Regions from separate parts of the Cupriavidus sp. FW306-1B-F12B genome, predicted to be linked through region 2. Evidence: predicted binding sites of a transcription regulator. Region 2 holds the regulator's gene; the other holds the start of a gene.

Region 1 (15,987 bases), on a different contig from region 2:
AGGAGACGGACGCTAGCGGACACGCGCAGGCGCTGCAGCGCGGTTACGTTCGTAAACAGCTTGATACACAGATGCGGAATGCGGCGTGCTAGCCTTTCTCAACCATCGCTCGCCGCCGCCAAAAAATGAAGCCCCGCGCCCTTGTTGCCCTCATCGTATTGCCCGTGCTCCTTGGCACCTTCTCCGCCGCCGCCCAGGCCGACGACGACTGGGACGACGATGATGATCACCGCTACGCGCGCCGGTACAAGGGCGGCGACTACAAGGAAGAATTCTGGGTCGGCAACTGCAAGATCAAGCGCAAGTGGAAAGACAACGGCGAGTACAAGGAGGAGCGCAAGTGCAAGGACCGGCCGGTCGTGTACCAGCCGCCGCCGGCCGTGTACTACCAGCCCGAACCCGCCTTCGTGGTGAGTCCGCAAGTCGTGATCCGGCCCTAGCCTGGTCCGGCCAGAATGCAGAAAGGCCCGCCAGTGAGCGGGCCTTTCCATGCCTGCGCCGGCATCTTCACATCAGGATGATGTCGTACTGTTCCTGGTGGAACGTCGATTCCACCTGCAGCGAAATCGGCTTGCCGATGAAGTCGCCAAGCATCGCCAGATGCTGGCTTTCTTCTTCCAGGAACAGGTCGATCACTTCCTGCGAGGCCAGGATGCGGAATTCGCGCGGGTTGAACTGGCGCGATTCGCGCATGATCTCGCGCAGGATGTCGTAGCAGGCCGTACGCGGCGTCTTGACCTGGCCCTTGCCGTGGCAGACCGGGCATTGCTCGCACAGCACATGCGCCAGCGACTCGCGCGTGCGCTTGCGCGTCATCTCGACCAGGCCCAGTTGCGAGAAGCTGTTGACCGTGATGCGGGTGCGGTCGCGTGCGAGCGCTCGCTTCAGCTCGGACAGCACCGCGTCGCGGTGCTCGGCGTTCTCCATATCAATGAAGTCGATGATGATGATGCCGCCGAGGTTGCGCAGGCGCAGCTGCCGCGCGATGGTGTGGGCCGCCTCCAGGTTGGTCTTGAAGATGGTGTCGTCGAAGTTGCGCGCGCCCACGTAGCCGCCGGTGTTGACGTCGATGGTCGTCATCGCCTCGGTCTGGTCGATCATCAGGTAGCCGCCCGACTTCAGGTCCACCCGGCGCGACAGCGCCTTCTCGATCTCGGCGTCGATATTGAACAGGTCGAAGATCGGGCGCTCGCCGGTGTAGTGCGACAGCCGCGGCAGCACCGCCGGGGTGTATTCCTTGGCGAACTCCAGCAGCATCTGGTAGTTCTCGCGCGAGTCGATCTGGATCACGCCGGTGGCGTCGTTGATAAAGTCGCGCAGCACGCGCTGGGCCAGGTTCAGGTCCTGGTAAAGCAGGTTGGGCGCGGGCAGGGTAGTGGCGTTCTGGCGGATCGCGCCCCAGATCTTGCGCAGGTAGGCGATATCGTTGCCGAGTTCTTCGTCGGTCGCTTCCTCGGCAATGGTGCGCACGATAAAGCCGCCGCGCTCGTCGTCGGGCACCAGGCCCTGCACGCGGCTGCGCAGCGCCTCGCGGTCCACTTCGCCCTCGATGCGCTGCGAGATGCCGATATGCGGGTCCTGCGGCAGGTACACCAGGGTACGCCCGGCGATGCTCACCTGGGTGGACAGGCGCGCCCCCTTGGTGCCGATCGGGTCCTTGATCACCTGCACCATGAGTGCCTGGCCTTCGAACAGGGTCTTCTCGATGGCCAGCTGCGGGGTGGAATTGTTGCGGTCGGCATCACGCGGATGCCAGATGTCGGCCACGTGCAGGAAGGCGGCGCGCTCCAGGCCGATATCGATAAAGGCCGATTGCATGCCGGGCAGCACGCGCACCACCTTGCCCAGGTAGATATTGCCGACCAGCCCGCGGGTGAGCGTGCGTTCGACATGCAGTTCCTGCACCGCGGCCTGCTGCACGATGGCGACGCGGGTCTCTTGGGGCGTGATGTTGACGAGGATGTCTTCAGTCATAGCGGGTGAAACGCGTCGCCGGTGGCCCGGCTGTATAGGGTGGCCCGGCGCTGGGCCGGGTCTTGTCTGGGCACGGAGGGCGCTGCTCAGAACTGCAGGCGGGCCTGGCGAAGTAACGCCGCCGTCTCAAACAAGGGCAAGCCCATGATACCTGAATAGCTGCCACTGATCCGCTCGACGAACTCCGCCGCCCGGCCCTGGATGCCGTAGGCACCGGCCTTGCCGAGCGGCTCGCCGCTGGCGACGTAGCGTTCGATCTCGGCGGGCTGCATCGGGCGGAAGGTGACTTCCGAGATCGACAGCGCATGCCGCATGCCCGTGGTCGACACGATCGTCACGGCGGTCAGGACGCGGTGGGTGCTGCCCGAGAGCGCGCCCAGCATGGCCGCGGCATCGGCGCCGTCGGCGGGTTTGCCCAGGATGCGGCCGCCCAGGCAGACCGTGGTGTCGGAGGTCAGCACCGGCGCATCGGGCAGCGCGCGGCGTTCGCGGCGGCGCAGCGCGGCTTCGGCCTTCAGCGCGCAGACGCGCTGGACGTAGTCGTCGGGGGTCTCGCCGGGCTGGACGGCCTCGAGCGCTTCGGCATCCTCGTCGTCATCGGCCAGCAGCAGTTCGTAGCGCACGCCGAGCTGGGTCAGCAGCTCGCGGCGGCGCGGGCTCTGCGAGGCGAGGTAAAGGTAGTCGTGCAGGGTGTCGGGCATCGCGGCGGAGGGGCCTACCGGCGACAGCCGGGATCAGGCCCGATGATAGGGGTGGTTCTGTGTGACGGACCAGGCGCGGTACAGCTGCTCGGCCAGCAGCACGCGCACCATGCCGTGCGGCAGGGTCAGGCTGGACAGCCGGATCAGGGTGCTGGCGCGGGCTTTCAGGGCGGGATCGAGCCCGTCGGCGCCGCCGATCAGGAAGGCCACGTCGCCGCCCTCGCGCTGCCAGTCGGTCAGCTGCGCGGCCAGTTGCACGGTGGTGAAGTCGCGCCCGCGCTCATCCAGCGCGACGATGCGACACTGTTTCGACAGCGAGCCCAGCACCGCCTCGATGCGCGCGGCTTCGCGCTGCATCACGGTGGCGGCGTTGTTGCTGGACGAGCGGGTTTCGGGCTTGACCTCGCGCAGTTCGATGCGCAGCTCGGGCGGCATGCGCTTGGCGTACTCGCTGAAGCCGGTCTCGATCCAGCCGGGCATCTTGTGGCCGACGGCCACGATCACCAGTTGCATGGGGCAGGGGATGGGTCATGCTGCGCGGCCGCCGGGCGGCCGCGCGCCGGGACTCAGGCCGAGCGGGTGGTGCGCTTGCGCGCGGCCGGCTTGGCTGCTGCGGTCTTGCTGGCAGCGGTCTTGCTCGGGGCCTTCTTGGCCGCGGTCTTGGTTGCGGTCTTGCGCGCGGTGGTGCCGGCAGCGGTCTTGCGCGGCGCCGCGGCGCGGGTGCCGGCGGTCTTGGTCGCTGCCGTCTTGGTGGCGGTCTTGCGGGCCGGCTTGCGGATGGTGGCGATGGCGTCCGCGTCGGTGTCCTCATGGCCCATCGGCGGCGACGGCTCCTTCATGCCTTCGGGCAGGCGGGCCAGCGCGGGGCGCAGGTTGCTGGCGCGGCGCACGGTGCGCACCGGGGCTTCTTCCTCGTCCTCGTCCATCGGCTCGCTGGCCTTGGCCAGGCCGCGGCCGCCAGCGGCCAGCTTCATGCGCACCGGCTTGTCGCCCCAGATTTCTTCCAGGTTGTAGTACAGGCGCAACTGCGGCTGCAGGATGTGGACCACGGCGTCGCCACAGTCGACCAGCACCCATTCGCCGGTTTCCAGGCCCTCGACCGCCACGATATGGCCGCCGGCTCCCTTCACCGTATCCCGCACCGACGCTGCCAGCGCCTTGGTCTGGCGGTTGGATGTCCCGCTGGCAATCACCACCCGGTCGAACAGTTCAGTCAGGTGGCTGGTGTCGTACACCTTGATGTCCTGCGCTTTGACATCCTCGAGGCCGTCGACGATGGCGCGTTGCAGTTTACGAATATCCATGGTGTCTTCTTGTTCAGCTGAGATCGGTTGGGGGTGGGCGCCGGGACTGGTGCAACCCCGGTCATGCCCTGGCCGGGGCGTTGCGGTACAGCCCGTGGTTGGCAATGTAGTGTGCCACGCCGGGCGGCAGTTGGTCATCTGCCGGCTGGCCGGCTGCCAGCCGCTGGCGCAGGTGGGTGGAAGACAGGTCGACGGCGAGCGTCTGGTCGATCCACATCCGGCCGGAGGGCGTGCATTGTATCAGGTGCGTGTCAGCCTGGCGTTCGGCCAGTGCCGCCAGCACCGGACCCTCCAGTGCCGCCAGTTCAAAGCGCGGCCGCGTGGCGGTGCACAGGTGCACGTGTTCGAACAGTGCCTGCCAGCCGTGCCAGGTGTGCAGGCGCAGCAGCTGGTCGGCGCCCATCAGCCAGCACAGCGAGGTTTCGGGGCCGTATTCGGCGCGCAGCTGGCGTACGGTGTCGATGGTGTAGCTGGGGCCGGCGCGGTCCACTTCCATGCGGCTCACGCGGACTTTGGCGCCGCTGTCGCCAAGCGCCGCGGCGGCGAGTTCGGTCATGGCCAGGCGGTCGGCGGCAGGGGTCACGTCGTCGCCTTTTTGCCACGACTGGCCGGTGGGTATCCACACCAGCTCATCCAGCCCGAGGTGTTCGATGCACAGCCGCGCCAGTGCCAGGTGGCCGACGTGGGGAGGATCAAATGTGCCGCCCAGGATACCCAAGCGATAGGGGCGGGCGGACGGTTGCGGCGGTTCTCCCGCGTCGGCGGCGGGCTTGCGGTGTTGCGCTGGATTGGCCATAGGTCAGGCGTCAGGCCCAGTCGCGCGCTGGCAGGAAATCGGTGTACAGCGCCGCTTCGGGGCTGCCCGGTTCCGGTTGCCAGTCATAGCGCCAGGTCACCAGCGGCGGCATCGACATCAGGATGGATTCGGCGCGTCCGCCCGACTGCAGGCCGAACAGCGTGCCGCGGTCGAACACGAGGTTGAATTCGACGTAGCGCCCGCGCCGGTAGGCCTGGAAGCCGCGCTCGCGCTCGCCGTAGGGCGTGTCCTTGCGCGCCTGCAGGATCGGCAGGTAGGCGTCCAGGAAGGCGTCGCCGACCGATTGCATCATGGCGAAGCTGCGCTCGAAGCCCAGCGCGGAGAAGTCATCGAAGAAGATCCCGCCCACGCCGCGCGCCTCGTTGCGGTGGCGCAGGAAGAAATACTCGTCGCACCACTGCTTGAAGCGCGGGTACAGGTCGTCGCCGTAGGGCGCCAGCGCCTGCTGGCAGGTGCGGTGGAAGTGCGCGCAGTCGCCGGCGTCGCCGTAGTAGGGCGTCAGGTCCATGCCGCCGCCGAACCACCATACCGGCTCGGTCCCCGGCTTGAGCGCCAGGAAGCAGCGCACGTTCATATGGACCGTGGGCACATAGGGATTGCGCGGGTGGAACACCAGCGACACGCCCATGGCCTCGAAGCTGCGCCCGGCCAGTTCCGGCCGATTGGCGGTGGCTGACGGCGGCAGGGTGTCGCCGCTCACGTGCGAGAAGCCCACGCCGGCGCGCTCCATCACCGCGCCGCCTTCCAGGATGCGGGTGCGGCCACTGCCGCGCAGGCGTTCGGTGGGCGGTTTCTCCCAGGCGTCGGTCAGGAACGGCTGGCCGTCGATGGCACCGATGGCATCGGTGATGCGGTCTTGCAGACCGAGCAGATAGGCACGGACTGCCTGGGAATCGATCATGGTTGGCGGAAAGCGGATGGACCGGGCTGAGGGCAGCCTGGCAGCCTTGGCGGCTGCCGGGCGCGTCACAGCGTTGTCACGATTGTACCGGCTGAGGCGGCCGGCGGGTCGCGCAGGTCCAAAGCTGGCCGGCAAGGCGGATCAGCCATGCCGGCCGGAACGGCGTTTGCCGGGAAGGATCAGCGCTTGATGGCGCGGTAGCCGATGTCGGTCCGGTACTGCATGCCGTCGAAGCGGATCTGCTCGACCGCGGCATAGGCGGCGCGCTGCGCTGCCTTGACGGTGTCGGCCAGGCCCACCACGCACAGCACGCGCCCGCCCGACGTCAGCAGGGTGCCGTCCTTGAGGGTGGTGCCGGCGTGGAAGGTCACGCTGTCGTCGGTCTCGGCCGGGATGCCGGTGATGGCATCGCCCTTGCGCGGGCTGTCGGGATAGCCGTAGGCGGCCATCACCACGCCCAGCGCGGTGCGGCGGTCCCAGTCCAGCTCGATGCTGTCGAGCTTGCCGTTGACGGCGTGCTCCATCACATCGACCAGGTCGGTCTTCAGGCGCGCCAGGATCGGCTGGGTTTCGGGGTCGCCCATGCGGCAGTTGAATTCCAGCGTCTTCAGGTTGCCGTCCTTGTCGATCATCAGGCCGGCGTACAGGAAGCCCGTGTACGGGATGCCGTCCTTTTCCATGCCGCGCACGGTCGGCAGGATGATCTCGCGCAGCGCGCGCGCATGCAGCGCGGGCGTGACCACCGGGGCGGGGGAATACGCGCCCATGCCGCCGGTGTTGGGCCCGGCGTCGGCATCCAGCAGGCGCTTGTGGTCCTGGCTGGTGGCCAGCGCCAGCACGTTCTTGCCGTCGACCAGCACGATAAAGCTGGCTTCCTCGCCGTCCAGGAACTCTTCGATCACCACGCGCGCGCCGGCGTCGCCGAGCTTGTTGTCGGCCAGCATCATGTCGACCGCGGTGTGCGCTTCTTCCAGCGACATCGCCACCACCACGCCCTTGCCCGCGGCCAGGCCGTCGGCCTTGATCACGATCGGAGCGCCCTGGGCGTCGATGTAGGCGTGCGCCTGGGTGGCGTCGGAGAAGGTCTGGTAAGCGGCGGTCGGGATGCCGTGGCGCTCCATGAACGCCTTGGCGAAGTCCTTGGACGATTCCAGCTGCGCGGCAGCCTGGGTCGGCCCGAAGATGCGCAGGCCCTTGGCGCGGAAGATATCGACAATGCCGGCGGCCAGCGGGGCCTCGGGGCCGACCACGGTGAAGGCCACGCCCTCGCGCTCGGCAAAGGCGGCGATGACCTCGGGGTCGGTCAGCGGAACATTCTGCAGGCGCTTGTCGAGCGCGGTCCCGCCGTTGCCCGGCGCCACGTACACCACCTGCACCTTGGGGGACTGGGCCAATTTCCAGGCCAGCGCGTGTTCACGTCCACCCGAGCCGACAACCAATACTTTCATGATCACTGCCAGAAAAGAAACACATACTAAAAGGCGGCGGCCTGGGCTGTGTCCGGGGCGCCGCCGATGGGGGCTTGTTGCAGCTTAGTCTTCGATCACCGCATTGGTGAAGACTTCCTGCACGTCGTCCAGGTTTTCCAGGGCGTCGAGCAGTTTCTGCATCTTGGCCGCGTCGTCGCCGGCAAAGCTGACTTCGTTCTGCGGCTTCATCACCACGTCGGCCACTTCCGCCTTGAAGCCGGCGGCTTCCAGTGCGGCCTTGACCGCCGAGAAATCGTTGGGCGGGCAGGTGACTTCGATCGAACCGTCGTCGTTGGTGACGACGTCGTCGGCGCCGGCTTCGAGCGCGGCTTCCATCAGCTTGTCTTCCGGCGTGCCGGGGGCATACAGGAACTGGCCGCAGTGGGTGAACATGAACGCCACCGAACCTTCGGTGCCCATGTTGCCGCCGTGCTTGGAGAACGCATGGCGCACTTCGGCCACGGTGCGGGTGCGGTTGTCGGTCAGGCAGTCGACGATGATGGCCGCGCCGGCCAGGCCGTAGCCCTCGTAGCGGATCTCTTCGTAGTTGGCGCCTTCCATGCCGCCCACGCCGCGCTGGATCGCGCGCTGGATGTTGTCCTTGGGCATGTTCGCGTCCATGGCCTTGTCGATCGACAGGCGCAGGCGCGGGTTGGAGTCGACATCGCCGCCGCCGAGCTTGGCGGCAACGGTGATTTCCTTGATCAGGCGGGTCCAGATCTTGCCGCGCTTGGCGTCAGCGGCGGCCTTCTTGTGTTTGATATTGGCCCATTTCGAGTGACCGGCCATGATTCTCTCCGAAGCGGAATGCGGTGATCTGCGGTGATGTTGTGCGGGGTTGCCATGCGCGCCGTGGCCGGGGTGGCAAAGCCCTCGGACAGCGCGCGCCAGGTGACGGATATGCCTGGCGGCTGGCTATAATCAGCCCAGGATTTTATCACGCGGGCCTGCCCGCGCCGCTGCCGTGGCGAGTCCCGCGGTGCCAGACCTCAAAACCCCAGGAACATCATGGCCGACCCCATCCTCATCGCCAAGAACGCCGAACATGAACTGGTGCTGCTGCCGCAGATGGGCAACCGGCACGGGCTGATCACCGGCGCCACCGGCACCGGCAAGACCGTCACGCTGCAGACCCTGGCGCAGGGCTTCTCGCGACTGGGCGTGCCGGTCTTCATGGCGGACGTCAAAGGTGACTTGACCGGCATTTCGCAGGCCGGCCAGCCGTCCGACAAGCTAAAACAGCGCCTGGCCGACCTGAACCTGCCGGAGCCGGCATGGGGCGCGTGCCCGACCACGCTGTGGGACGTGTTCGGCGAGAAGGGCCACCCGGTGCGCGCCACGGTCTCGCACATGGGCCCGCTGCTGCTGTCGCGCATGCTGGAGTTGAACGACACCCAGCAGGGCGTGCTGAACCTGGTGTTCCGCATTGCCGACGCCAATGGCCTGCTGCTGCTCGACGCCAAGGACCTGCGCGCCATGCTGCAGTACGTCGGCGACAACGCCGGCCAGTTCACCACCGAGTACGGCAATATCTCGGCCGCCTCGGTCGGCGCCATCCAGCGCGGGCTGATCGCGCTGGAATCGCAGGGCGGGGACGTCTTCTTCGGCGAGCCGATGCTGAACCTGGAAGACTTCAGCCAGACCGAGAAGGGCCAGGGCGTGGTCAATATCCTGGCCGCCGACAAGCTGATGAACGCGCCGCGGCTGTACGCGACCTTCTTGCTGTGGATGCTGTCCGAGCTGTTCGAGAAGCTGCCCGAGGCCGGCGACCTGGACAAGCCCAAGCTGGTGTTCTTCTTCGACGAGGCCCACCTGCTGTTCAACGATGCGCCCAAGGCGCTGCTCGACAAGATCGAGCAGGTGGTGCGGCTGGTGCGTTCCAAGGGCGTGGGCGTGTACTTCGTCACGCAGAACCCGATCGACATCCCCGACACCGTGCTGGGCCAGCTGGGCAACCGCGTGCAGCATGCGCTGCGCGCCTTTACCCCGCGCGACCAGAAGGCGGTCAAGGTGGCGGCCACCACCATGCGCGCCAACCCCAAGCTGGACCTGGAAACCGCGATCAGCGAACTGGGCGTGGGCGAGGCCCTGGTGTCGTTCCTTGACGCCAAGGGCACGCCCTGCGTGACCGAGCGCGCCTGGGTGCTGGCACCGGGCAGCCGCATCGGCCCGGCGACGGAGGAAGAGCGCAAGCAGCTGATTGCAAGTTCGCTGGTGGCGGGCACCTACGAGAAGACCGTGGATCGCGAATCCGCCTATGAAAAGCTGCGCGGCAGCGTGGCGACGGTCGGCAATGGCAACGGCAAGGGCGCTGGCGGCGCGCCGGCGGGGCAGCCAGCGGGCGAGCAGGACAGCGGCTGGCTCGGCACGGCCGGCGACATCTTCGGCACGCTGACCAAGGGCACCGGCAAGACCGGCCGCGGCGATTCGATCCTGGAGTCGATGGCCAAGTCGGCCGCGCGCACGGTGGGCTCGCAGGTCGGGCGCGAGCTGATCCGCGGCGTGCTGGGGAGCCTGCTGGGCAAGAAGAAGTAAAGACCCGGACTGACGCAATGACGGAAAGGGCCGCGCGAAGCGGCCCTTTTCCTTAGCGGCGCTGCGCTTGTTGCTGCGCCTTGGCCGCTGCCGCATCCTCGCGCATCTTGCGCGCGAACATCCGCGCGAAGAACCACCCCATGCCGATGATGAAGACGATCACGCCCAGGCTCATCAGGCCGGTGCTGGTACTGAACAGGATCTTGAAGGCTTCCATGCTTGGCTCCCTTTGCTTTGGCGATGGCCGCCGGCGAGGTCTCGCCGGCGCCTGCCGCCAGTGTAGGGAGCCCTGTGGCGCGGACTATTGAGGCCGGTCAAGCGCAAGCCAGCCCGCCGCGCGCCACTCAGTTCTTGGTGCCGAACAGGCGGTCGCCCGCATCGCCCAGGCCCGGCACGATGTAGGCGTGCTCGTCGAGATGGCTGTCGAGCGAGGCCACGAACAGCTGCACGTTCGGATGCGCCTTCTGGAACACCTCCACGCCCTCGGGCGCCGCCACCAGCGCAACGAAGGTGATGGCCTCGTCCTTCACGCCGCGCCGCTTGAGCACATCCACGGCATGCGCAGCCGAATAGCCCGTGGCGACCATCGGGTCGCACAGGATGAAGCTGCGGTCCTCCACGTCGGGCAGGCGCACCAGGTATTCCACCGGGCGGTGCTGCTCGTCGCGGTACACGCCGATATGGCCGATGCGCGCCGACGGGATCAGCTCGACCAGGCCGTCGCTCATGCCCACGCCCGCGCGCAGTACCGGCACGATGGTCAGCTTCTTGCCGGCGATCACCGGCGCGTCCAGCTCCACCAGCGGCGTCTCGATGCGGCGCGTGGTCAGCGGCAGGTTGCGGGTGATCTCATAGCCCATCAGCAGCGTGATCTCGCGCAGCAGTTCGCGGAAGGTGCGCGTCGACGTTTCCTTGTCGCGCATGTGCGAGAGCTTGTGCTGGATCAGCGGGTGGTCGAGGATGAACAGGTTGGGAAAGCGCGGGTCTTGTTTCATGGCTGGCGGCGAGGGCTCGGCGGGATAGGGGCAAGCAGGTGAAGCGGGCGGCGAGATCGGGTCGACCACGCGCCGCGCCGTTGCAGCCGGATTGTAATGGAAGCGGGCCGCCCTGCCCGTGGCTTCGCTTTCGGGACCCGCCACGCCAGCGCCGCCGGCGGGCTCCCTGAACTGCCGGGAGCGTCCGGCGGCGCCTTGCGCTAGTCGAGCGCGCGGTTCTTCGACTCGATATCCACCATGTAGATGGCGATTGCCGCCACGGCAAGAAATGACGAAAGCAGCGCAAGGGCGAGGGTGAACTGGCTGGCCATGATCGGTGCAATGATGGACGGCGCGAACAGGCCGCCAAAGCGCGCCATCGCACCCGCAGTGCCCATCCCGCTGGCCCGCAGGTCGGTCGGGTACACCTCGGGCGTGAAGGCGTAGAGGGCGCCCCAGGTACCGAGGAGCGAGAAGCTCATCAGCAGGGTCGAGCCGACGATAAGCGCGGTGGACGTACCCAGGCTGTAGAGCATGCAGCCTGCCGCGCTGAGCAGCAGGAAGCCGATCAGGGTCGGCTTGCGGCCCCAGCGCTCGACGCCGTGCGCGGCCAGCGCGAACCCGGGAAGCTGCACCAGCGCGAGCACGATCAGGAAGACCTGGCCGCGCATGAAGCCAAAGCCCTGGCCCGCCAGCTTGACCGGCAGATAGACGAAGACGCCGTAGTAGGCGATCGAGATGAGCGCCCAGGCGGCAAGCAGGCAGATGGTGCGGCGCCGGCATCCGCGCGCGAACAGCGCAAAGACCGACTTGCGCTCCATCGGCTGCGGCTCCAGGTTGCCGATTTCAACGGACACGCGATTGGCGGTGGCGACACGCTGCAGCACCGCGCGCGCCTCGGCCGAGCGTCCCGATTTATTCAGGTAGAGCGGAGACTCGGGAACAAAGAAACGGAACACCACGCCGACCAGGGCGGGGATGCCCGTGACGAGGAAGATCAGCCGCCAGGCATCATTGCCTCGCGACACGGCGATCAGCGCAAGAATGGCGAGCAGGATCGTGCCGACGGCCCAGAACGACTCCAGCAGGACCAGCCAGCGACCGCGCCGGTCCGAGGGCAGGAACTCGGCCATCATGGTGTAGTCGACCGGCAGCGTGCCGCCAACGCCGATGCCGGTCAGGAAACGCAGCAACAGCAGCCACTGGAAGTCCGGTGCAAAGGCTGAAGCGACACCGCAGATGGCGTCGATGACCACCGCCATCATCAGCACTGGCCGGCGTCCGATCCTGTCAGCCAGCCGGCCGAACACGAAAGCGCCGATCAGCATGCCGACAAAGAACATCGTCCCGGTCTGCAAGGCCGTCGGTACGGGAATGCCAAACGTCGCCGCGATCGACGGCGCGGTGAAGCCGATCGACAGCACCTGCATCGCGTCAGCGAGCCAGACCAGGCCGAAGATGACAAAGAGCCGATACTGGAACCGGCCGACGCCGGCCGCGCGGATGCCTTGCTCGATCGTGATGGTTTGAGACGACGCTCCCCTCGCGCTGGGCTGCGGAGCCGAGCCTAGCGTGACTTCCGGGATGGTCGTTGTTGCCATGGATGAAATTGATGACGACATGTTGTCTACCTGTCTTTATAGGCTGGTTCTTGAACTCGGACGCACACGTTTATCGAAGCGGGGCCAGACGGTACTGACTAATGCGTGATGATCACACCGGGGCAGTCGCACCGAATTGCAACGAAACGTGGTGAGTACTCCAATTGGCGAGGCTGGAACTAACCTGGTAGCACGCTCGCGACACCTGCTTGGTTCTGATACGACATAGTCACTCCTTGTTGTCTACCCTTGGTTGGTCCAGGCCCGGCCTCCCGGTCGGCGCTGCGGGGGACTATGCAAGCCCCGGGCCAGCGCTTCCGGTGATGTAAAGGGCCAATCTTTTAGTTTTGTTGTCTCGTCTGCCGCTTGCGGCGCGCCGTCCTTGTGCGGGGAGGCACCGCTGCGAGCCACGCGGCACTCATGTAGTGCGCACTACATGATCGTTCAGCGTAAGCTACATGAAACTGGCGGGCAAGGCCGAATTGCGTTTTCCCTCCTCGGGGTTTTCCCGCGCGTGGCGCGCATGGCGCCGGCGCGGGAATGCACGTGTCCCTGCCCGGTGGCGAAGCGCCTTGCCAGGCACGGCGTAGGTGCGGTCAGCGTGGATGCGGAAGGCCGGCGCGCCGGCCCCGCAAGGTCTGGATTAGTCCTAGTGGGCAGGCGCCGCGCGCAGGCGCGCGACGGTGTTCTCCAGGTCCTGCCATGCGGGTTTGTCGGGCGCAAAGCGCGCGCGCAGGTACTGCGTCAGTTGCGCGATCTGCTGGTCGTCGAGCGTGTCGGCATAGGCCGGCATCGCCCCCAGTTCGCTGTTGGGCGGTGCCGGCATGCCTTGCAGCAGCACCTGGATCACGTTGTCCGGCAGCTTGCTGTGCAGGTTCGTATTGAGCGCCAGCGAAGGCTTGACGCCGAACTGGGCGATGCCCTGGTCCGACTGGTGGCAGACCGCGCATGCGCTCTGGTACAGGCGTTCGCCGGGACCGCCCAGGGTGCGCGCGGCCTGCGCGCTGCGCTGCTCGATCTGCGCTGCCTGTGCGGCCAGTACGGCAGGCGAGGGCGCTGGCGTGCCGAACGAGGCCACGTAGTGCGCAATCGCGCGCACGTCGGACTCAGGCAGTTGCGCCAGTTCCTCGACCACCGGTGCCATCGGTCCGGCCGCGGCGCCATGGTGCGGTGCATAGCCGCCGCGCAGGTAGGTGAACAGCGCCGCTTCGGTCCAGGGCAGCGGTGCTTGCGACAGCGCGGTCAGCGGCGGCGCTTCCCAGCCTTCGGCGCTGCCGCCGGTCAGGTACTGGCGGCCGCCCTTTTCGCCGCCGAGCGCGTTGCGCGGCGAATGGCAGGCGCTGCAGTGGCCCAGCCCTTCGGCCAGGTACGCGCCGCGATTCCATTGCGCGGAGCGCGACGGGTCCGGTGTAAAGCGCTCGTTGCGATGGAACAGCAGGTTCCAGCCGGCCAGCAGCGGGCGCACGTTGAAGGGGAACGCCAGCTGCGTCTGCGGGACTTCGGCTTTCACCGGCTCTGCCGACATCAGGTACCCGTATAGCGCCTGCATGTCGCCGTCGCTGATCTTCGCGAATGCGGTGTACGGGAACGCGGGATACAGGCGGCGCCCGTCGCGGTGGATGCCCTCGCGCATGGCGCGCTCGAACGCGGCGAAGGACCAGTTGCCGATGCCGGTCTGCACATCCGGGGTGATATTGGTGCTGTAGACCGTGCCGAAGGGCGTCTCCAGCGGCAGGCCGCCGGCGTTCTTCACGCCGCCCGGCACGGTATGGCAAACCGCACAGTCTCCCGCGGCGGCCACCCGCCGGCCGCGTTCGAGCGTGGCGGCGGAATAGAAGCCCGCTTCGGGCGGCGCCACCGGTGCGATCGGCGCGCGCCAGGGCAGCAGCGTGGCGCACACGCCCGCAGCGGCAGCGGCGGCTGCGGCGATCCAGCCGCGCTTACTGCGCTGGTTGCCGGGCCTGGCTTCGGCCAGCGCCAGGCGGATGCGGTCGGCGCTGAAGGGCGGCGCGCGCAGGCGCACGCCGGTGGCATCGTAGATGGCATTGGCCACGGCCGCGGCGGCGGGCATGGTGCCGGTCGGGCTGGCAGCCAGCGCGTCATGCGGAGCGAGCGTGCCGGCCAGGCGGACTTCCGGCAGGGCGCTGCCCGGCACGGCTGGCAGCGCCTGGCTGGCAGATGGCGCCTCGGCCGGCCAGGTGTCGAAGGCGGGCGTGGCCGACGTCAGCTGCAGGGCAGCATCGGCCACGGCCAGCTCCAGCGAGCGCGCGGACGGCGCGGCTTGCGCGCGCGGCAGCGATTCACTGTCATGCCCCACCGTCACGCGCGTGACCGCCAGCTCGCCGGTGGTGCCGTCGACCTCGACCTCGGCCACCCATGCCGACCAGGTCTGCCCGGCTTCGTGATCGATGGTGTGGGCATAGGCAAAGCCGCGGCCGCGCTGTACGTTGCCTGCCGCTGTGTTGGCGCGGGGCGCGGCCGGCGTCCAGGCGGCGCGCTCGGCCACTTGCCGTACCAGTGCCGTGCCGCGCGCATCGTCGAGATGCGCCAGCCGCAGCGCGACCGGATCGGTGCCGGAGGCGGCGGCAAGCTCGTCGAGATGGGATTCCCGGGCGAACACCTGGGCCCGGGCGGCCGCCAGTGGCGCGGCATCGAACGCGGCGGCGTTGCCTGTCGCAACCAGGTCGACATGCGGGATGCGATAGGGCGGCATGGCGGTGTCGCCTGCATGGTCGGCATCGATGCCGTCCGCCACGGGCGATGCCGTATGCGTCAGCCACAGCGCCAGCGGTACGGCCGGGGCGGCGGTGCCCGCCAGCGTTGCGGCGTAGGCTTCGATGGCAGTGCCGGCCAGCGCGGTGTCGACGCGCATATCGAGCGCGGCATCGGCAAGACCCAGGTCGGCGGCACACAGCCGACGCATCACGGGCAGTCCGGCGGCGTGGGCCAGCAGCGCCGCGTCGGCGGCGGCGTGCGGCGCGAGCAGGGCGGGGTCCGCGCGGTCGTCGGGCGCCTGCCAGCAGGCCAGCACCACCTGTTGCTGCGCGATGCCCAGCAGCGCGGCAAGCTCGGCGCGCAGCGCGCCAGGGCGCGTGCTCGGCAGCCACACGGTCAGCTTGCCGTCGCGCCAGTCGGCGACGGCCGTGCAATACGCCTCGCCGCGGGTGCCGGCCAGCGGCCACTGGTAGTGCTGCGTGTGGCGCGCAGCGCCGCCGGCCAGCACCGCATCGGCATTGCCGCGCCGGGCCAGCGCGTGGCGCGTTACCGGCGCGTCGCCGGCGCGGGGCGGGGCGGACCATCGTGCCTGCAGCGCCTGGATTGCGTCGGCGGCCTGTGCGCCGGAAGCCGCCGCCACGCCGGCAAAGTTGTTGCGGATGACGACCGCGCGCACGCCCGGCAGCGCCAGCGCGGCCTCGCGCTGCGCGCCCAGCAGGCGTGCCGCCAGTGGCTTGCCGTCGATCCAGCGCAGGCCAGGCGGTGTCAGCACCCGGGCAACCAGGCAGTCGGCGGCGGGCGGCGGCATGCTGCCCGCGACCGCGGTCGCAGGGGTGGCCTGGGGCACGAGTCCTTCGTTCACGATGCGGCCCCCGCGGCCGCTTGCCGTTGCAGCATCGCGGCACGTTGCACCGCGCGCACGATTTCCACGTGGGTGCCGCAGCGGCACAGGTTGAAGCGCAGCGCCTCGCGGATCTGGGCCTCATCGGGATCGGG
Region 2 (15,987 bases):
GCAGCGAGTGCAGGTAGCCGGCCTTTTCGTTCAGGATGGCTTCCGCCTCGGCGGCTTCGGCGCCCAGCACGGTGAAGTACACCTTGGCGTGCGCATAGTCGGGCGTCAGCGCGACCGACTGCAGCGTGACCAGGCCGAGGCGCGGGTCGCGCAGTTCGCGCTGGATCATCTCGGCCAGGTCCTTCTGGATCTGGTCGGAGATGCGGAGATTGCGGGAGGAGATGCTGCCTTTCTTGGCCATTCAATACAGTCTGGTCGAGATGACAACGGCAGGCCGAAGCCTGCCGTTGCTTGCGACGCCTTACAGCGTACGCGCCACCTCTGTGATTTCGTACACCTCGAGCTGGTCGCCTTCCTGAACATCATTGAAGTTCTTGATCGACAGACCGCACTCGAAGCCTTGCTTGACTTCCTTGACGTCGTCCTTGAAGCGCTTGAGCGAATCCAGCTCGCCGTCGTGGATGACCACGTTGTTGCGCAGCACGCGCACCAGCGAGTTGCGCTTGACCAGGCCGTCGGTGACCATACAGCCGGCCACCGCACCGATCTTCGGCACGCGGAACACCTGGCGCACCTCGACCTGGCCGATGGTGGTCTCGCGCTTCTCCGGCGCCAGCATGCCCGACATCGCCGCCTTGATCTCGTCTACCGCATCGTAAATGATGTTGTAGTAGCGGATATCGATGCCGTTGTGCTCGGCCAGCTTGCGCGCACCAGCGTCGGCACGCACGTTGAAGCCGATGATGACCGCCTTCGAAGCCGTCGCCAGGTTGACGTCGGATTCGGAGATGCCACCCACGCCGCCATGCACGATCTGCACGCGCACTTCGGCGGTCGACAGCTTCTGCAGCGACTGCACCAGCGCTTCCTGCGAACCCTGCACGTCGGCCTTGACGATCAACGGCAGCGTCTGCACTTCGCCTTCGGCCATCTGCTCGAGCATGTTCTCCAGCTTGGCGGCCTGTTGCTTGGCCAGCTTCACGTCGCGGAACTTGCCCTGGCGGAACAGCGCGATTTCACGTGCCTTGCGCTCGTCCGGCAGCACCAGCACTTCTTCACCGGCGGCAGGCACTTCCGACAGACCCTGGATTTCCACCGGGATCGACGGGCCTGCTTCCTTGGTCGGCTTGCCGTTCTCGTCCAGCATGGCACGCACGCGGCCGTAGGCGCTGCCAGCCAGGACCACATCGCCACGCTTGAGCGTGCCGCTGCTGACCAGGATGGTTGCGATCGGGCCCTTGCCCTTGTCCAGCTGGGCTTCCACCACCAGGCCCTTGGCCGGGGCATCCACCGGAGCGGTCAGTTCCAGCACTTCGGCTTGCAGGAGCACTTGCTCGAGCAGCTCTTCCACACCGGTACCCATCTTGGCGGAAACCGGCACGAACGGCGAATCGCCGCCGTATTCTTCCGGCACCACCTGCTCCGCCACCAGTTCCTGCTTGACGCGGTCCGGGTTGGCATCGGGCTTGTCGATCTTGTTGATCGCCACCACGATCGGCACACCGGCAGCCTTGGCATGCGCAATGGCTTCCTTGGTCTGCGGCATCACGCCGTCGTCGGCGGCCACCACCAGGATCACGATGTCGGTCGCCTTGGCACCGCGGGCACGCATGGCCGTGAAGGCCTCGTGACCCGGGGTATCCAGGAACGTGATCACGCCGCGGTCGGTTTCCACATGGTAGGCACCGATGTGCTGCGTAATCCCGCCAGCTTCGCCCGCAGCCACCTTGGTGCGGCGGATGTAGTCCAGCAGCGAGGTCTTGCCGTGGTCGACGTGACCCATCACGGTCACCACCGGCGGACGCGGCAGCAGTTCGGCATCGGTGTGTTCCTCACCGCCCACCACCAGCAGCGCTTCCGGATCGTCCAGCTTGGCGGCATACGCCTTGTGGCCCATTTCTTCCACCACGATCATGGCGGTTTCCTGGTCCAGCACCTGGTTGATGGTCACCATCTGGCCGAGCTTCATCATCTGCTTGATGACCTCGGATGCCTTGACGGCCATCTTGTGCGCCAGGTCGGCCACCGAGACGGTTTCCGGCACGTGCACTTCACGCACCACCGGCTCGGTCGGCGCCTGGAAGCTGCTGCGGCTGTCGTCATGCTGTTGCTGCCTGCCGCCGCGGCCACGCGGGCCACCGCGCCAGCCGCCCACGCCACCCGAGGTATCGCCGCGGGTCTTCAGGCCGCTGCCCTTCTTGCGGCTGCTGTCGTCCTGCCAGCCCGCCTTCACGACCTTGCCCTTCTTGTCGGCAGTTGCCGTGGTCGTGGTCGTGGTGGCCGGCTTCTTGTCGTCCTTCTTCGCTTCCGTGGTCGCACCGGCCGGCTTCACCGGCTTGTGCAGCGTACCGGTCTGCTCGGCCTTCTTCTCTTCGGCCTTGCGCTCGGACGGCGCCTTCAGCACGCGGGGCGGCGCGTTCAGCATCTGCTGGATCGCACGGGCCTCGGCTTCGGCAGCCTCGCGGCGCTTGCGCGCAGCGACTTCCTGCTCGGCGCGGGCCTTGTCGGCGGCAGCCTTGGCCTCGTCGGCAGCCTTCTGCGCCTCGGCGCGTTCGGCGGTGACGCGTGCCTTCTCGTCCTCTGCCTTCTTGCGCGAGGAATCCTCGTTGGCCTCGGTCACGGCGCGCGACGCGGCAGCCTCTTCCTCCGCCTTGCGGGCGGCGAGTTCGGCCTGGCGGCGCTGTTCAGCCTCCAGCGCTTCCTGGCGGGCGCGGCGCTCGGCTTCCTCGCGCTCGGCTGCCTCGCGGGCGGCCTTGGCTTCAGCTTCCTGGCGCGCCAGCAGTTCGGCCTGCTGGCGTTCTTCCTCGTCGCGGCGAGCTTCCTCGACAGCATCGACGACAGGCGCCTGGGCTTCGACCGCGTCGGCCTGGGCATCGGGCGCAGCTTCGTCGCGCTTGATCAGCACGCGCTTCTTGCGCACTTCCACCTGGACCGTGCGGGTCTTGCCAGTGCCATCCGACTGGCGGATCTCGGAGGTTTCGCGCTTGGTCAGTGTGATCTTCTTGCGGGAGCTGTCGTCGGCCTGGCCGTGCGAGCGCTTCAGATAGTCCAGCAGCCTGGTCTTATCCGATTCCGTGATGATGTCTTCTGGCGTCGCTTTGCCCACCCCAGCCGCCTGCAATTGTTCCAGCAGGGCAGCTGCGCTGCGACTCAGTTCTGCGGCCAGTTGGGCAACTGTTGTGCTTGCCATTCAAACCCTTTCAATGCTTGGTTTCTACGTCGGGACAGATTGTTGCGGAAAGCGCGCCCGGGCTGGCGTTGGCCGGCCCGGCCGTGTCCCTCAGTTGAACCAATGTTCCCGTGCTTTCATGATCAGCGACTTGGCTTCTTCCTCGCTGACACCGGTCATCTCGACCAGCTCGTCCACGGCCAGTTCGGCCAGGTCGTCACGCGTATGGATATCGCCTTCGGCCAGCTTGCCGATCAGTTCCGGGTTGAGGCCGTCGAGCGAGCGCAGGTCCTGCGACACCTCTTCCACCTTTTCTTCCCGGGCCAGTTCCATCGTCAGGAGCGCATCACGCGCGCGATTGCGCAGCTCGTTGACGGTGTCTTCGTCAAAGGCCTCGATCTCCATCATTTCACTGATGGGGACATAAGCCACTTCTTCCAGCGTGGAGAAGCCTTCCTCGATCAGGATGTCGGCAACTTCCTCATCCACGTCCAGCTTGGACATGAACAGCTTGCGCACGACATCGCTCTCTTCGGCCTGCTTCTGCGCCGACTCTTCCTGCGTCATGATGTTGATCTGCCAGCCGGTCAGCTCGGTCGCCAGGCGCACGTTCTGACCACTGCGGCCGATCGAGACGGCGAGGTTTTCCTCGTCGACCACCACGTCCATGCTGTGCTTTTCTTCATCCACCACGATCGACTGCACCTGTGCCGGTGCCAGCGCGCCGATCACGAACTGCGCCGGGTCTTCCGACCACAGCACGATGTCCACGGCCTCGCCGCCGATCTCGTTGCGCACCGCGGTGACGCGGGTACCGCGCACGCCGACGCAGGTGCCGATCGGGTCGATGCGCTTGTCATGCGCGACCACGGCGATCTTGGCGCGCACGCCCGGATCACGGGCAGCCGCCTTGATCTCCAGCAGGCCTTGTTCCATTTCCGGCACTTCGTTCTCGAAGAGCTTGATCAGGAACTCGGGCGCGGTACGCGACAGTTCAATCTGCGGGCCGCGCGCGGCGCGGTCCACATTCAGGATATACGCACGCACGCGGTCACCGGTGCGCAGGTTTTCCTTGGGGATGATCTGGTCGCGGGCCAGCAGCGCTTCCACGCGGCCGGATTCGACGATCAGGCCCTTCTTGTCGGCGCGCTTGACCGTGCCGGTCATGATCTTCTCGCCGCGATCCAGGTAGTCGTTCAGGATCTGCTCGCGCTCGGCGTCGCGGATGCGCTGCAGGATCACCTGCTTGGCAGCCTGCGCACCGATGCGGCCGAACTCGACCGACTCGATCTGCTGCTCGATAAAGTCACCCAGCTCGATGCTGGGGTTTTCATCGCGGGCTTCGAACAGCAGGATCTGCTTGTCCGGCTCTTGCAGGCCCAGCTCGTCGGGAACGACCAGCCAGCGGCGGAAGGTTTCATGCTCGCCCGACTCGCGATCGATCGCGACACGGATATCCACGTCTTCCTCGAAACGCTTCTTGGTGGCCGAGGCGAGCGCCGCCTCCAGGGCACCGAATACCACATCCTTGTCGACGTTCTTCTCACGCGCAAGCGCATCGACGAGCAACAGAACTTCGCGGCTCATTGCTTGTTCCCTTTTCTTTGATTTCCTTTGAAGTCGATCACCGGCACCAGGCGTGCCTTGTCGACATCGGATACGGCAAATTCCAGCAGCGCCGGGCCATCTTTGCCTTCGAACTCCAGGCCAATCATCTCCTCGCCCGCCGCGCCGGTGGGCTCGCGCAGGATGCCTGTGAAGTTCTTCTGTCCGTTGACGGGCAGGCGCAGCGTCACGCGCACCTCCTCGCCGGCAAAGCGGACATAGTCGGCCAGCTTCTTCAGCGGCCGGTCCAGTCCGGGCGACGAGACCTCGAGGCGTTCATAGTCGACGTTCTCGACCGTGAACACGTGGGTGAGCTGGCGGCTCACCTTTTCACAATCCTCGATGGCAATGCCGGTTTCAGGCTGATCGATATAGACACGCAGCAATCCGGCCGGGGCACGCTCGAGCTCGACCAGCTCATATCCCATGCCGCTTAGGGTGGTTTCGATCAAATCTGCCAGATGCACTGTTATCCCGAGTAATGGCCATCAACACCGTGGCAGGCAAACCCGCCGGTGCCGTCCGGGACGACCCTGCTGCAGCCCTGCCTGTCCGCCATCCCCCGCTCCAGCGGAGAGAACCGAAAAACGGGCGAACCAAAAAAAAATGGGCGCAATGCCCATCATTCGCCCATCCTCGACGAGGATCGCTTTTTGAATAGACTTGAATTATACGCGGATTATGTCGAAAAGGCAAAAGCCAGACATTTCCGTGCACCGAATCCGGCGCCGGCAGGCGTTCAGCCCGCCATGCGCCGCAATCAGCGCTTATCGGTTGCCGCCGCGGTTGCCACCACGGTTGCCGCCGCCACTGCCACTACCGCCGCGCGGGGAACGGTTGCCGCCCGGTTTCGACGCCTTCGGCATCACATTGCCGTTGGCTTCGCCGCCGCCGCGACGCGGCTTGCCCTGACCCTGGCCGCCCAGGCCACCCTGACCGCGCATGCCACCCATGCCGCCCATGCCGGCGCCACCACGCCCCTGGCGTGCGCCAGTGCCGCGCCCGCCGCCCAGGTTGGCCGCGTGCGAGGTCAGCAAGGTGGGCCCGTGGGTGATATAGCCCATCGAGGTCTTCATCGGGTCCGGCTGGCTGCTGCGGCCGCCGCTACCGCCCCGGGCGCCGCCCTGGTCGAAGCGCGGCAGGCCGTCCATGCCCGTGGGCATCGGCATGCCGGCAATCGCGGCTTCGGTGCGCTGCTTGCGCCCGCCTACCTTGGTGGCGCCCTTGGGAGCCTGCTCGCCCTTGCCGGGCACCTTCAGGCCGACACCGGCCATCAGCGCCTTGACGTCATTCGGCTCGACTTCCTGCCAGCGGCCGCGCTTGAGGCCACGCGGCAGCAGGAACTGGCCGTAGCGGGTGCGGATCAGGCGCGACACGGTCAGCCCGACCGCCTCGAACATGCGGCGCACTTCACGGTTGCGGCCTTCGGTCAGGGCCACGTGATACCACTGGTTGACGCCTTCGCCGCCGCCGTCGGCAATACGCAGGAAGTTGGCCTCGCCGTCATCGAGCTTGATGCCATGCAGCAGGCGCTGGCGGTCGGCCTCGGCCAGCTCGCCCAGCGTGCGCACCGCGTACTCGCGCTCCACGCCATAGCGCGGATGCATGAAACGGTTGGCAATGTCACCCGAGGTGGTGAAGATCAGCAGGCCTTCGGTATTGAAGTCCAGGCGGCCCACTGCGACCCACTTGCCGGCCTTGATGCGCGGCAGGCTGTCGAACACGGTCGGACGGCCTTCCGGATCGGACTGGCTGACGATCTCGCCGGCGGGCTTGTGGTACAGCAGCACGCGCGGCGGCTTGGTCGACACCTTGCGGTGGATCAGCTTGCCGTTCACGCGGACCTGGTCCGCCGGCAGGATGCGCTGGCCGATATGGGCCGGCAGGCCGTTGACCGAAACGCGGCCCTGCAGGATCAGTTCTTCCATCTCGCGGCGCGAGCCCAGCCCGCCCTCGGCCAGCACCTTGTGCAGCTTGGGCGCGTCGTCGTCGGCCGACAGCTCGCGCACCGGCTTGGCCTTGGTGCGCGGAATGACGGTGTCTTCGTTGTCGTACTGCTCGGAGATCACGAAGCGGAACAGGTCTTCGCTGCTCGCCGCGGTCTTGTCCCCGCCGCCCTGGCCCTTGCGGGGCGCCTGCGGCTTGCCGCCATCCTTGCGGCGGCCCTGCTGCCGCGCGCCGGTGCCCTGCGCCTCGCCCGGCGCTGCCGCCTTGCCCGAGCGCTGGACCGGCTTGCGCTTGCGGCCGGGCTGCTCGGGCTTGTCGGTGCCTTCGGCCCTGGCCGCGCGGTCCACCTTGTCTGCCTTGCTGGTGCCCTGGCCGCCCTGGCTACCCTGGCCGCCCTCGCCCTGCCCCGTCTTGCGCTTGCCGCGGCCACGCTGGCCAGCGCGCGCACCGCCCGCCGCCTGTGCGGCGCCCGCTTCACCGGCATCGGCCTGGCCGCCGGCGCCTTCGGCGCCCTCGCCGCGGTCCTGTGCCTGGCGGCGCGATGCGACCAGGTTCCTCAGCCCGCGGCGCAGCCCCTTGCGGCGGGGCGCGGCTTCGCTGCCCGATCCGGGTTCTGCGGCGCCGGTGTCGGCGGGTGCGCCCGCATTGCGGGTGTCTTGCTCAACGGAATCAGACAAGATATTCACTATCGGATGTTGCATGTTGTTCAGTTCGGCACGCGCTCGTCGTGCTCGCTCGGGTGCGGCGGGGTGCCGTTGTCCGGCAAATCGCCCCGCGCCCCGTCCGGATTGGGTGCGGCTGGTTCGGTGGAAGCGGCCTCGGCGGCATCGTCGGCTGCAGCTTGCAGCGGTTGCGCGTCAAAGCCATTGGCGCCTTGGTCGACCGGGCCGGTCGTCTCGGCTTCGTTTGCGACGGATGCTTCAGCCACATCCGCTGCGTGCGCGGCGGGGTCGGCAAAAGCCTCTTCGTCGGCGCTGGCCGCCTTGTTTGCAGCCAGGTCTTCAAAATTGATGGCCTGCTGTTCCAGCAGGGTTGCCTGCGCCTGCGCCTGGGCATCTTCCAGCGGCGGCAGCTCATCCAGCGTACGCAGGCCAAGATCGTCCAGGAACGCCTTGGTGGTCGCATACAGCGCCGGCCTGCCCGGCACGTCGCGGTGTCCGATCACCTCGATCCAGCTGCGGTCCTCAAGCTTCTTGATGACTTCCGTGCTGACCGTCACGCCGCGGATTTCCTCGATATCGCCGCGGGTCACCGGCTGCCGGTAGGCAATGATCGCCAGTGTTTCCATCACCGCGCGCGAATATTTTGGCGGCTTTTCAGGATTCAGCCGATCCAGGTATTCACGCATTTCCGGCCGGCTCTGGAAGCGCCAGCCGCTGGCCAGCGCCACCAGTTCCACGCCGCGCGGCCGCCAGTCCTGGCGCAGTTCATCAAGCAGCACGCGGATGGTGTCTGCGCCGACGTCGTCGTCAAACAGCCGCCGCAGATCATTGACGCGCAGCGGTTCCTGCGCGCAGATCAGCGCCGTCTCGAGGACGATCTTCGCCTCTTGGGTATTCATGTTGATGGTGTGCAGCCTGTCTTTGCACCTGCTCCCGGACGGATCCGGGGCACCGGAGATTTTGGATACAGCGGTGCGAAAGCCACCGCCATCTCATTGCGCAGCTAGCCGGATACCTGCTGCATCCAAGCCGTGCACTTCCCTATCTTTGCATCGAGTTGCCGGGCGTTCCGGCAGGAGATCGTTCGCATGCCGTTATGGGCCAGCCAGCGAACCTCTTGCGTAGCGCGTCCGCACATATCGGACGTCGCTGTCAGCGAACTGAAGGCCTCGGACGCAAGAAAAACGGGTATCGGGAGCAAGGCCGGCATCGCCAACACCGCAGTGCCAGCCGGACTTTTGAACCAGATCTTTTGAACCGGATGGACTTTGGGGACGGGACGGGCATCGAAAACCTTCCGCTTCCCCTGCCCTGAACTCGCCTTCTGGTATGAAGGCCGCCTGGCGCTGCTCGCCCGCTGCTTACCGCGGCTCACAAGACGCCGCGCGATACCGCAATGTTGGCGATTGTATGGCATTCCCGCCCCCGCCTGCAACCATCATCCGTTGCCCGCGCGGCGCCGGCGCCTCAGAACACCAGGCAGAATCCATGCTCGGCCAGCGAATGTGGCAACAGCACCGCTCGCGCAATGCCAAGGCCGCCGAACGCCATCACCGCCAGGCCGGCACCCAGGCGCACGCCGGGACGTCGCGACAGCGTACGCAAATAGCCCGACAGGCCGGAGAGCACCAGCAGGTTAGGCAGTGTGCCGAGCCCGAACACGCCCATCACGAGTGCGCCGGACGCCGCATTTCCCGCCAGCAGCGCCAGCGTGAGCGCCCCATAGACCATGCCGCACGGCACCAGTCCCCACGCCAGGCCCACGCCATATCGCCGCGCCAGGCCGCCGCGTGCGCGCACAAACGACGGCATGCCGCGTGCCACGCCAGCCAGCCGGCGCGCCACCGTTGCGCCGGCACGCGCCGCCAGCCGCTCCAGCCAGTCGACGGTAAAAGTGTTGCCGCGCAGCAACCGCCAGCCCGACCATAGCAGCATGACGCTGCCTGCGCCGAACAGCCAGCGCTGCACCGGCAGATAGTCCTGCTTCCACGCCGAAGCACCGACCGCGCCCAGCGCGGCCCCAAGCAGCATATAGGTCGAGATCCGGCCCAGGTGCATTATCAGCAACTCGCCCAGCCAGGCGGCACGGCTGGGCACAAGACTGATCGTGGCCGCCGCCCCGCGGCGTTGCTCCACGGCCAGCGCCACGCCGCCGCACATGGCAGCGCAGTGGACCCCGCCCAGCAAAGCCAGCAGAAAAACGCTGATCAGTACGCCAAATGTCAATTCTCACTCCCTACCACATCACATCGCACGGTAAAATGTCCTTATCGCGCCCTCGCTGCCATTTCTAGCAGGTTCCAATTGCTCACCTCCATTCCCATTACCGAGATGTCACCCCGCTGCTCCACCTGTGCGATGGGGCAGCTGTGCCTTCCGGTCGGCATGTCGCAGCAAGACCTTGCCAAGATGGACACGCTGGTTCAGGAACGCATCCGTGTGCACAAGGGTGAAACCCTGTATCGCATGGGCGATCCGCTCACCGCGGTCTATGCCGTGCGCTTTGGCACGCTCAAGACCCACGTCACCACTGAAGACGGCCGCTCGCAGATTACCGGCTTCCACCTGCCCGGCGAAATTGTCGGTCTCGACGGGCTGGGCGAGATGCAGCATGCCTCCGATGCCGCCGCGCTGGAGGACACCGAAGTCTGCGTGGTCCGCATGAGCGAGTTGCAATCGCTGTCGGCAGACCTGCCGTCGCTGCAGCAGCAGTTCCTGCGCCTGATGGGCAAGGAAATCACGCATGACCAACTGATGCTGGTCACGCTGGGCTCGATGCGCGCCGAGGAACGCCTTGCCGCCTTCCTGATCAACCTCTCTGAGCGCCTGTCGGCGCGCGGCTATTCGGCGTCCGAGTTCGTGATGCGCATGAGCCGCGAAGAGATCGGCAGCTACCTGGGCCTGAAGCTCGAAACCGTCAGCCGCCTGTTCTCTCGCTTTGCCGAAGCCGGCCTGATCCAGATTCGCCAGCGCCACGTCAAGCTCGTGGACATCGACGGCATCAAGCAACTCTACAGCCGCTCCTGCTAAGCGGCCAAGGCGCTGTCATGGCCGCATCCGGCCATGACAGCGCAGGCCTCACGGCAGCCCGCTTACTCCAGTTCGTCGGTATCGCTGAGCCGCGTCGGCATGGTGTAGAGCGTCAGTCCGCTGGACAACGCGCAGAACACCCAGGCCATCAGGAAGCCGATGGTGTAGACCGATTCGCGGGACGCTTCGATCGGCTGGCCGAAGAAGCTCAGGTCACCGGGATCCACCACCGAAAACACCGTCGCGGTCGCAAACCCAGCCATCAGGAACGCCGGCCAGAGTACCCACATCAGCCAGCGCAACCTCATGGCTGCCTCACAGCGGCAGCCTTGGGCGGCGCGGCGTCGACCTTCTCGACCACCAGGCCATGGCGCGTTGCACCCTGCACCGGCATGTCCGGATGCGCGGATGCCAGCCAGATTGTCACGCCGCACGCCACCATCGCCACCAGCGGGCCGCTCATCAACAGCCACGGCCACGGCTCCTTCCACCACGGATTGCCTTGCTGACTCATCTTGTCCCCCTTCATCTTGACGACTAGCTTCACAAATCGCGCGGCACGATGAAACTGGTGGATTGCCGGATTTCGGCATGCCCCCGCTCCGTGCCTTCGCTCGTCACTGTCACGTTGATCTTGTGCGTGCCCTGCGCCGCGGCCTCGATCGGCACGCGGATCCGGATCGGCAGCAACCGGTTGGACGTCGGCGCCAGCGATTCGGCCTGCTTGTCGTATTCCACCGTCAGGTTCTTCAATTCGTCGCTGTCGGCGCGCACGCTGATCTGCATCGGCGCTTCGGTGGTGTTGATCAGCTGCAGGCGATAGACATTCTCGATCCAGCGGCCTTCCACTTCACGGCCGAGCGCACCACGGTCGCGGATGATGTCGACCTTCAGCGGCGTGCGCAGCGCGATCGAAGCCATGAACCCGGCCAGCAGTGCCACCCAGATCACGGAATAGATAACGACGCGCGGGCGCAGCAGGCGCTTGCGCGATGCCGCCGCGGACAAGCCCTTGCGCATCGCGTTTTCCGAGGTGTACCGGATCAGGCCGCGCGGATATGCCATCTTGTCCATGACCTGGTCGCAGGCGTCGATGCAGGCGCCGCAGCCGATGCACTCGTACTGCAGGCCGTCGCGGATATCGATGCCCGTCGGGCACACCTGCACGCAGATGCTGCAGTTGACGCAGTCGCCAAGCCCCGCCTTGTGGTGGTCGGTCTTGCGCGACCGGCTGCCGCGCGGCTCGCCGCGGCCGACGTCGTAGGTCACGACATAGGTATCGCGATCCACCATCACGCTCTGGAAGCGCGCATACGGGCACATGTACTTGCACACCTGCTCGCGCATGAAGCCCGCATTGCCCCAGGTGGCGAACGCGTAGAACAGCATCCAGAACGACTGCCACGGCCCCAGCGACAGGCTGAGCACCTCGCCGCCCAGTTCGCGGATCGGTGCGAAATAGCCGATGAAGGTAAAGCCGGTCCAGAGCGCAATCAGCACCCACAGGAAGTGCTTGGTCGCCTTGAGACGGAACTTGCGCAGGCTCCACGGATCGCCGTCGAGCCGGATGCGGGCGATGCGGTCGCCTTCGACCCGCCGCTCGATCCACATGAAGATCTCGGTGTAGACCGTCTGCGGACAGGCATAGCCGCAGAACAGCCGCCCCGCGATCGCCGTGAACAGGAACAGCGCCAGCGCCGAGATGACCAGCAGCACCGCCAGGTAGATGACGTCCTGCGGCCACAGCACCAGCCCGAAGATGTAGAACTTGCGCTCGCCAAGGTCAAACAGCACGGCCTGGCGGTCATTCCATTGGAGCCAGGGCGTGCCGTAGTAGATCAGCTGGGTCAGGATCACCAGCCAGACCCGCCAGCTGGAGAAGGCGCCCGTCACCGAGCGCGGGTAGATCTTGCGGCGGACCTCGTAGAGCGTTTCGTCAGAGGTCTCGCCCGGCGCAGCGGCCGACCGTTGCAGGTCGGCCGCCCGGGCCATTTCTTCGGTCCCGGGTGCGTTCATGGGCATGCTCTCCCGCGAGCTGCCAGCGCCCGCTCACATGAGTCGTCGGTCATTGCCCGGCTCCGCCCCCAGTGTTGGACAAACCCCAGACATAGGCCGTCAGCATCCGGATGCGTTCAGGCGTCAGGATCTCCTCATGCGCGGGCATGTGGTTGTTGTGGCCCTTCAGGATGGCGTCGACGATGCTGCCTTCCGAGCTGCCATACAGCCAGACGTTGTCCGCCAGGTTGGGCGCGCCGAGCGCCTGGTTGCCCTTGCCGCCGGCGCCGTGGCATGCCACGCAGGTCGTCTTGAAGGCGCCCTCGCCACGCGACGCACGGATCGGGTCCGACGACAGGCCCGACAGCGAGCGCACGTATTGCGCCACGTCGCCCGCCTGCTTGGCGTCGATGGCCGCGGCAAACGGCGGCATCACGCCATTGCGGCCCTTGGTGATGGTCTGCTGGATGATGTCGGGTTCGCCACCATAGAGCCAGTCGCTGTCCGTCAGGTTCGGGAAGCCGCGGCTGCCGCGCGCGTCCGAGCCGTGGCATTGTGCGCAGTAGTTCAGGAACAGGCGCTGGCCGATCTCGCGCGCCTGCGGATCCGCCGCTACCTGCTTGACGTCCATCTTCAGGTACTTGGCGTAGATCTCGTTCTGCATTTTCTCCTGCGCCGCGCGGTGCGCGGCAAGTTCGCCCTGCGTGGAGAACTTCAGCACGCCGGCATACGAACCCAGTCCCGGGTACAGCACCAGGTAGGCCAGGCTGAAGATGCAGGCCAGCAGGAACATCCACATCCACCAGCGCGGCAACGGGTTGTTCAGCTCGCGCAGGTCACCGTCCCAGACATGGCCGGTGTCTTCAGTGCCGCCGGCGGTCTTGGCGACCTTGCGTTGCGAGAACAGCAGCCACACGCACCAGACGATGCCGATGAGCGCGATAGCGGCAATGTAATAACTCCAGAATTCGGAAATGAAATCGCTCATGGCTAGGTGTTCCGGCTCGATGTTGTCGTGGTTTCGTCAGGCAGCGCGAACGGCAGCATGGCGGATTCCCGGTTGGCGGCCTGCCGGCCGGCGGACCAGGCCCACCAGCAGATCCCCAGGAAGACGACCATCGACACGACGGTCGCAATGGCAGTGATCATGGCCATGGCTTACTCCTTGGGTGCCGCGGCCGCGGCGGAATCCACGCGGACGTTGCGGCGGTTGGTGCCCAGGCCTTGCAGGTAGGCAACCAGCGCATCTTCTTCGGTCTTGCCCTTGAGCTCGTCCGGTGCCTTGGCGATCTCGGCATCCGTGTACGGCACGCCCAGGCGCACCAGCGCGCGCATGCGGGCCTGGATGTCGTTGGTGGGCAGCTCGGCCCTTTCCAGCCACGGGTACGATGGCATCACCGATTCCGGCACCACGTCGCGCGGATTGCGCAGGTGGATGCGCTGCCAGTCATCCGAGTAGCGCCCGCCCACGCGCGCCAGGTCGGGACCGGTGCGCTTGGAGCCCCACAGGAACGGGTGGTCGTAGACCGACTCGCCCGCCGTGGAAAAGTGGCCGTAGCGCTCGGTCTCGGCCTGCAGCGTGCGGACCTGCTGCGAGTGGCAGCCGACGCAGCCTTCACGGATATAGATATCGCGGCCCATCAGCCGCAGCGGCGAATACGGGGTGATGCCCGGATCCGGCTCGGTGGTGGAGTGCTGGAAGAACAGCGGCACGATCTGGACCAGACCCGCAATGCTGACCACGAGGATCGTGCAGATGATCAGCCAGCCGATGTTCTTCTCCAGCGTTTCGTGGGAAAAGAAGCGTTGTTTGTCGGACATCTTTCTATCCTGGATTGATCAGTGGGCAGAGGCAGTGATGCTGGCCGGAATCGGCGCATCCACTGCGGGCTTGCCGACGATGGTCTTGAGCACGTTGTAGGCCATCAGCAGCATGCCGGACAGGAAGCACAGGCCACCCAGCAAGCGAATCAGGTAGAACGGGTACTTGGCCTTGACCGCTTCGACGAAGGCATAGGTCAGCGTGCCGTCAGGCTGCGTGGCGCGCCACATCAGGCCTTCCATCACCCCGGCGATCCACATCGAGGCGATATACAGCACCACGCCGATGGTCGCGATCCAGAAGTGCCATTCGATCATCCTGACGCTGTACATCTGCTTCTCGCCGAACAGACGCGGGATCAGGTAGTAGAGCGAGCCGATCGAGATCATCGCGACCCAGCCCAGCGCGCCCGAGTGCACGTGACCGATGGTCCAGTCCGTGTAGTGCGAGAGCGCGTTGACGGTCTTGATCGACATCATCGAGCCTTCGAACGTGGCCATGCCGTAGAACGACAGCGCCACCACCAGGAACTTCAGGATGGGGTCGGTGCGCAGCTTGTGCCAGGCCCCCGACAAGGTCATGATGCCGTTGATCATGCCGCCCCACGACGGCGCCAGCAGGATCAGCGAGAACACCATGCCCAGCGACTGTGCCCAGTCCGGCAGCGCGGTGTACTGCAGGTGGTGCGGGCCGGCCCACATGTAGGTGAAGTTCAGCGCCCAGAAGTGGACGATGGACAGGCGGTAGGAGTAGATCGGGCGCTCGGCCTGCTTGGGAATGAAGTAGTACATCATCCCCAGGAAGCTGGTGGTCAGGAAGAAGCCCACGGCATTATGGCCGTACCACCATTGGATCATCGCGTCCTGCACGCCGGCATAGGCCGAGTAGGACTTCCACAGCGACACCGGTATCTCGATGTTGTTGACGATGTGCAGCAGCGCGATGGTCAGGATGTAGGCGCCGAAGAACCAGTTGGCGACGTAGATATGCCGGGTCTTGCGCTTGACGATGGTGCCGAAGAACACGATCGCGTAGGCCACCCAGACCGCGGTGATCAGCAGGTCGATCGGCCATTCCAGTTCCGCGTATTCCTTGGAGCTGGTGATCCCCAGCGGCAGCGTGATGGCGGCGGCGACGATGACCAGCTGCCAGCCCCAGAACGTGAACGCGGCCAGCGGGCCGCAAAACAGGCGGGCCTGGCAGGTGCGCTGAACCACGTAGTACGAGGTCGCGAACAGCGCGCTGCCGCCGAAGGCGAAGATCACCGCATTGGTATGCAGCGGCCGCAGCCGGCCAAACGACAGCCAGGGTGTGTTGAAATTGAGTTCGGGCCAGATCAGCTGTGCTGCCAGCAGCACGCCGACGGCCATGCCGACGATCCCCCAGACTACCGTCATGACAGCGAACTGTCTTACGACGCCGTAATTGAAGGTGTCGACGCGTGAAGACGCGGCAGTGACATCCATTCAGACCCCCAAAGCTTAGAGAAAAGAAAAAACCTACTGACAGTGTGACTTTAGAAAAACCATGCTGCGTGTGCGTTGATCTTTATCAAGTCGCTCAGGGCATGCATGGAACCTGCGTGCTGGACCCCGGTCGGAGGGCGCGCCGCGCGGCAGGTTCATGGCTTGTCGTTGTCCAGCAGGATCGATTCGGCGGGCCGGTCCAGGTCGTCGTACTGCCCGGCATGGAGGGCCCACCACAGCGCGCCCGCGATGACCACGACAAGCACCAGGCTCATCGGCACCAGCAGGTAA

Evidence for each region. Region 2 encodes FNR, which switches genes on or off when oxygen is low (the NO sensors DNR and NnrR bind a similar motif). Its sites were predicted from a motif close to TTGATNNNNATCAA; they were not measured.
Region 1: AC3WLE_RS12730 (DUF3149 domain-containing protein) is a predicted target of FNR. The motif match lies at 10,006-10,019, and genes of this name have one in related genera.

What each region holds. Positions count from the first base shown of each region.
Region 1 is NZ_JBYSXC010000006.1:163,554-179,540, forward strand. It holds gene AC3WLE_RS12680 (hypothetical protein) at 126-440, shown strand; gene rng (ribonuclease G) at 508-1,974, opposite strand; gene AC3WLE_RS12690 (Maf family protein) at 2,061-2,675, opposite strand; gene rlmH (23S rRNA (pseudouridine(1915)-N(3))-methyltransferase RlmH) at 2,709-3,188, opposite strand; gene rsfS (ribosome silencing factor) at 3,242-3,979, opposite strand; gene AC3WLE_RS12705 (nicotinate-nucleotide adenylyltransferase) at 4,041-4,775, opposite strand; gene hemF (oxygen-dependent coproporphyrinogen oxidase) at 4,786-5,697, opposite strand; gene purD (phosphoribosylamine--glycine ligase) at 5,877-7,145, opposite strand; gene AC3WLE_RS12720 (YebC/PmpR family DNA-binding transcriptional regulator) at 7,230-7,955, opposite strand; gene AC3WLE_RS12725 (helicase HerA-like C-terminal domain-containing protein) at 8,175-9,701, shown strand; gene AC3WLE_RS12730 (DUF3149 domain-containing protein) at 9,754-9,918, opposite strand; gene upp (uracil phosphoribosyltransferase) at 10,046-10,696, opposite strand; gene AC3WLE_RS12740 (MFS transporter) at 10,897-12,297, opposite strand; gene AC3WLE_RS12745 (c-type cytochrome) at 12,926-15,799, opposite strand; gene AC3WLE_RS12750 ((2Fe-2S)-binding protein) at 15,850-15,987, opposite strand, start outside.
Region 2 is NZ_JBYSXC010000018.1:80,859-96,845, forward strand. It holds gene rbfA (30S ribosome-binding factor RbfA) at 1-241, opposite strand, end outside; gene infB (translation initiation factor IF-2) at 302-3,190, opposite strand; gene nusA (transcription termination factor NusA) at 3,281-4,756, opposite strand; gene rimP (ribosome maturation factor RimP) at 4,753-5,241, opposite strand; gene rluB (23S rRNA pseudouridine(2605) synthase RluB) at 5,542-7,422, opposite strand; gene scpB (SMC-Scp complex subunit ScpB) at 7,428-8,282, opposite strand; gene AC3WLE_RS26150 (sulfite exporter TauE/SafE family protein) at 8,851-9,609, opposite strand; gene fnr (fumarate/nitrate reduction transcriptional regulator Fnr) at 9,688-10,413, shown strand; gene AC3WLE_RS26160 (hypothetical protein) at 10,476-10,721, opposite strand; gene AC3WLE_RS26165 (hypothetical protein) at 10,718-10,927, opposite strand; gene ccoG (cytochrome c oxidase accessory protein CcoG) at 10,957-12,429, opposite strand; gene ccoP (cytochrome-c oxidase, cbb3-type subunit III) at 12,479-13,396, opposite strand; gene AC3WLE_RS26180 (cbb3-type cytochrome oxidase subunit 3) at 13,399-13,563, opposite strand; gene ccoO (cytochrome-c oxidase, cbb3-type subunit II) at 13,567-14,229, opposite strand; gene ccoN (cytochrome-c oxidase, cbb3-type subunit I) at 14,248-15,696, opposite strand; gene ccoS (cbb3-type cytochrome oxidase assembly protein CcoS) at 15,852-15,987, opposite strand, start outside.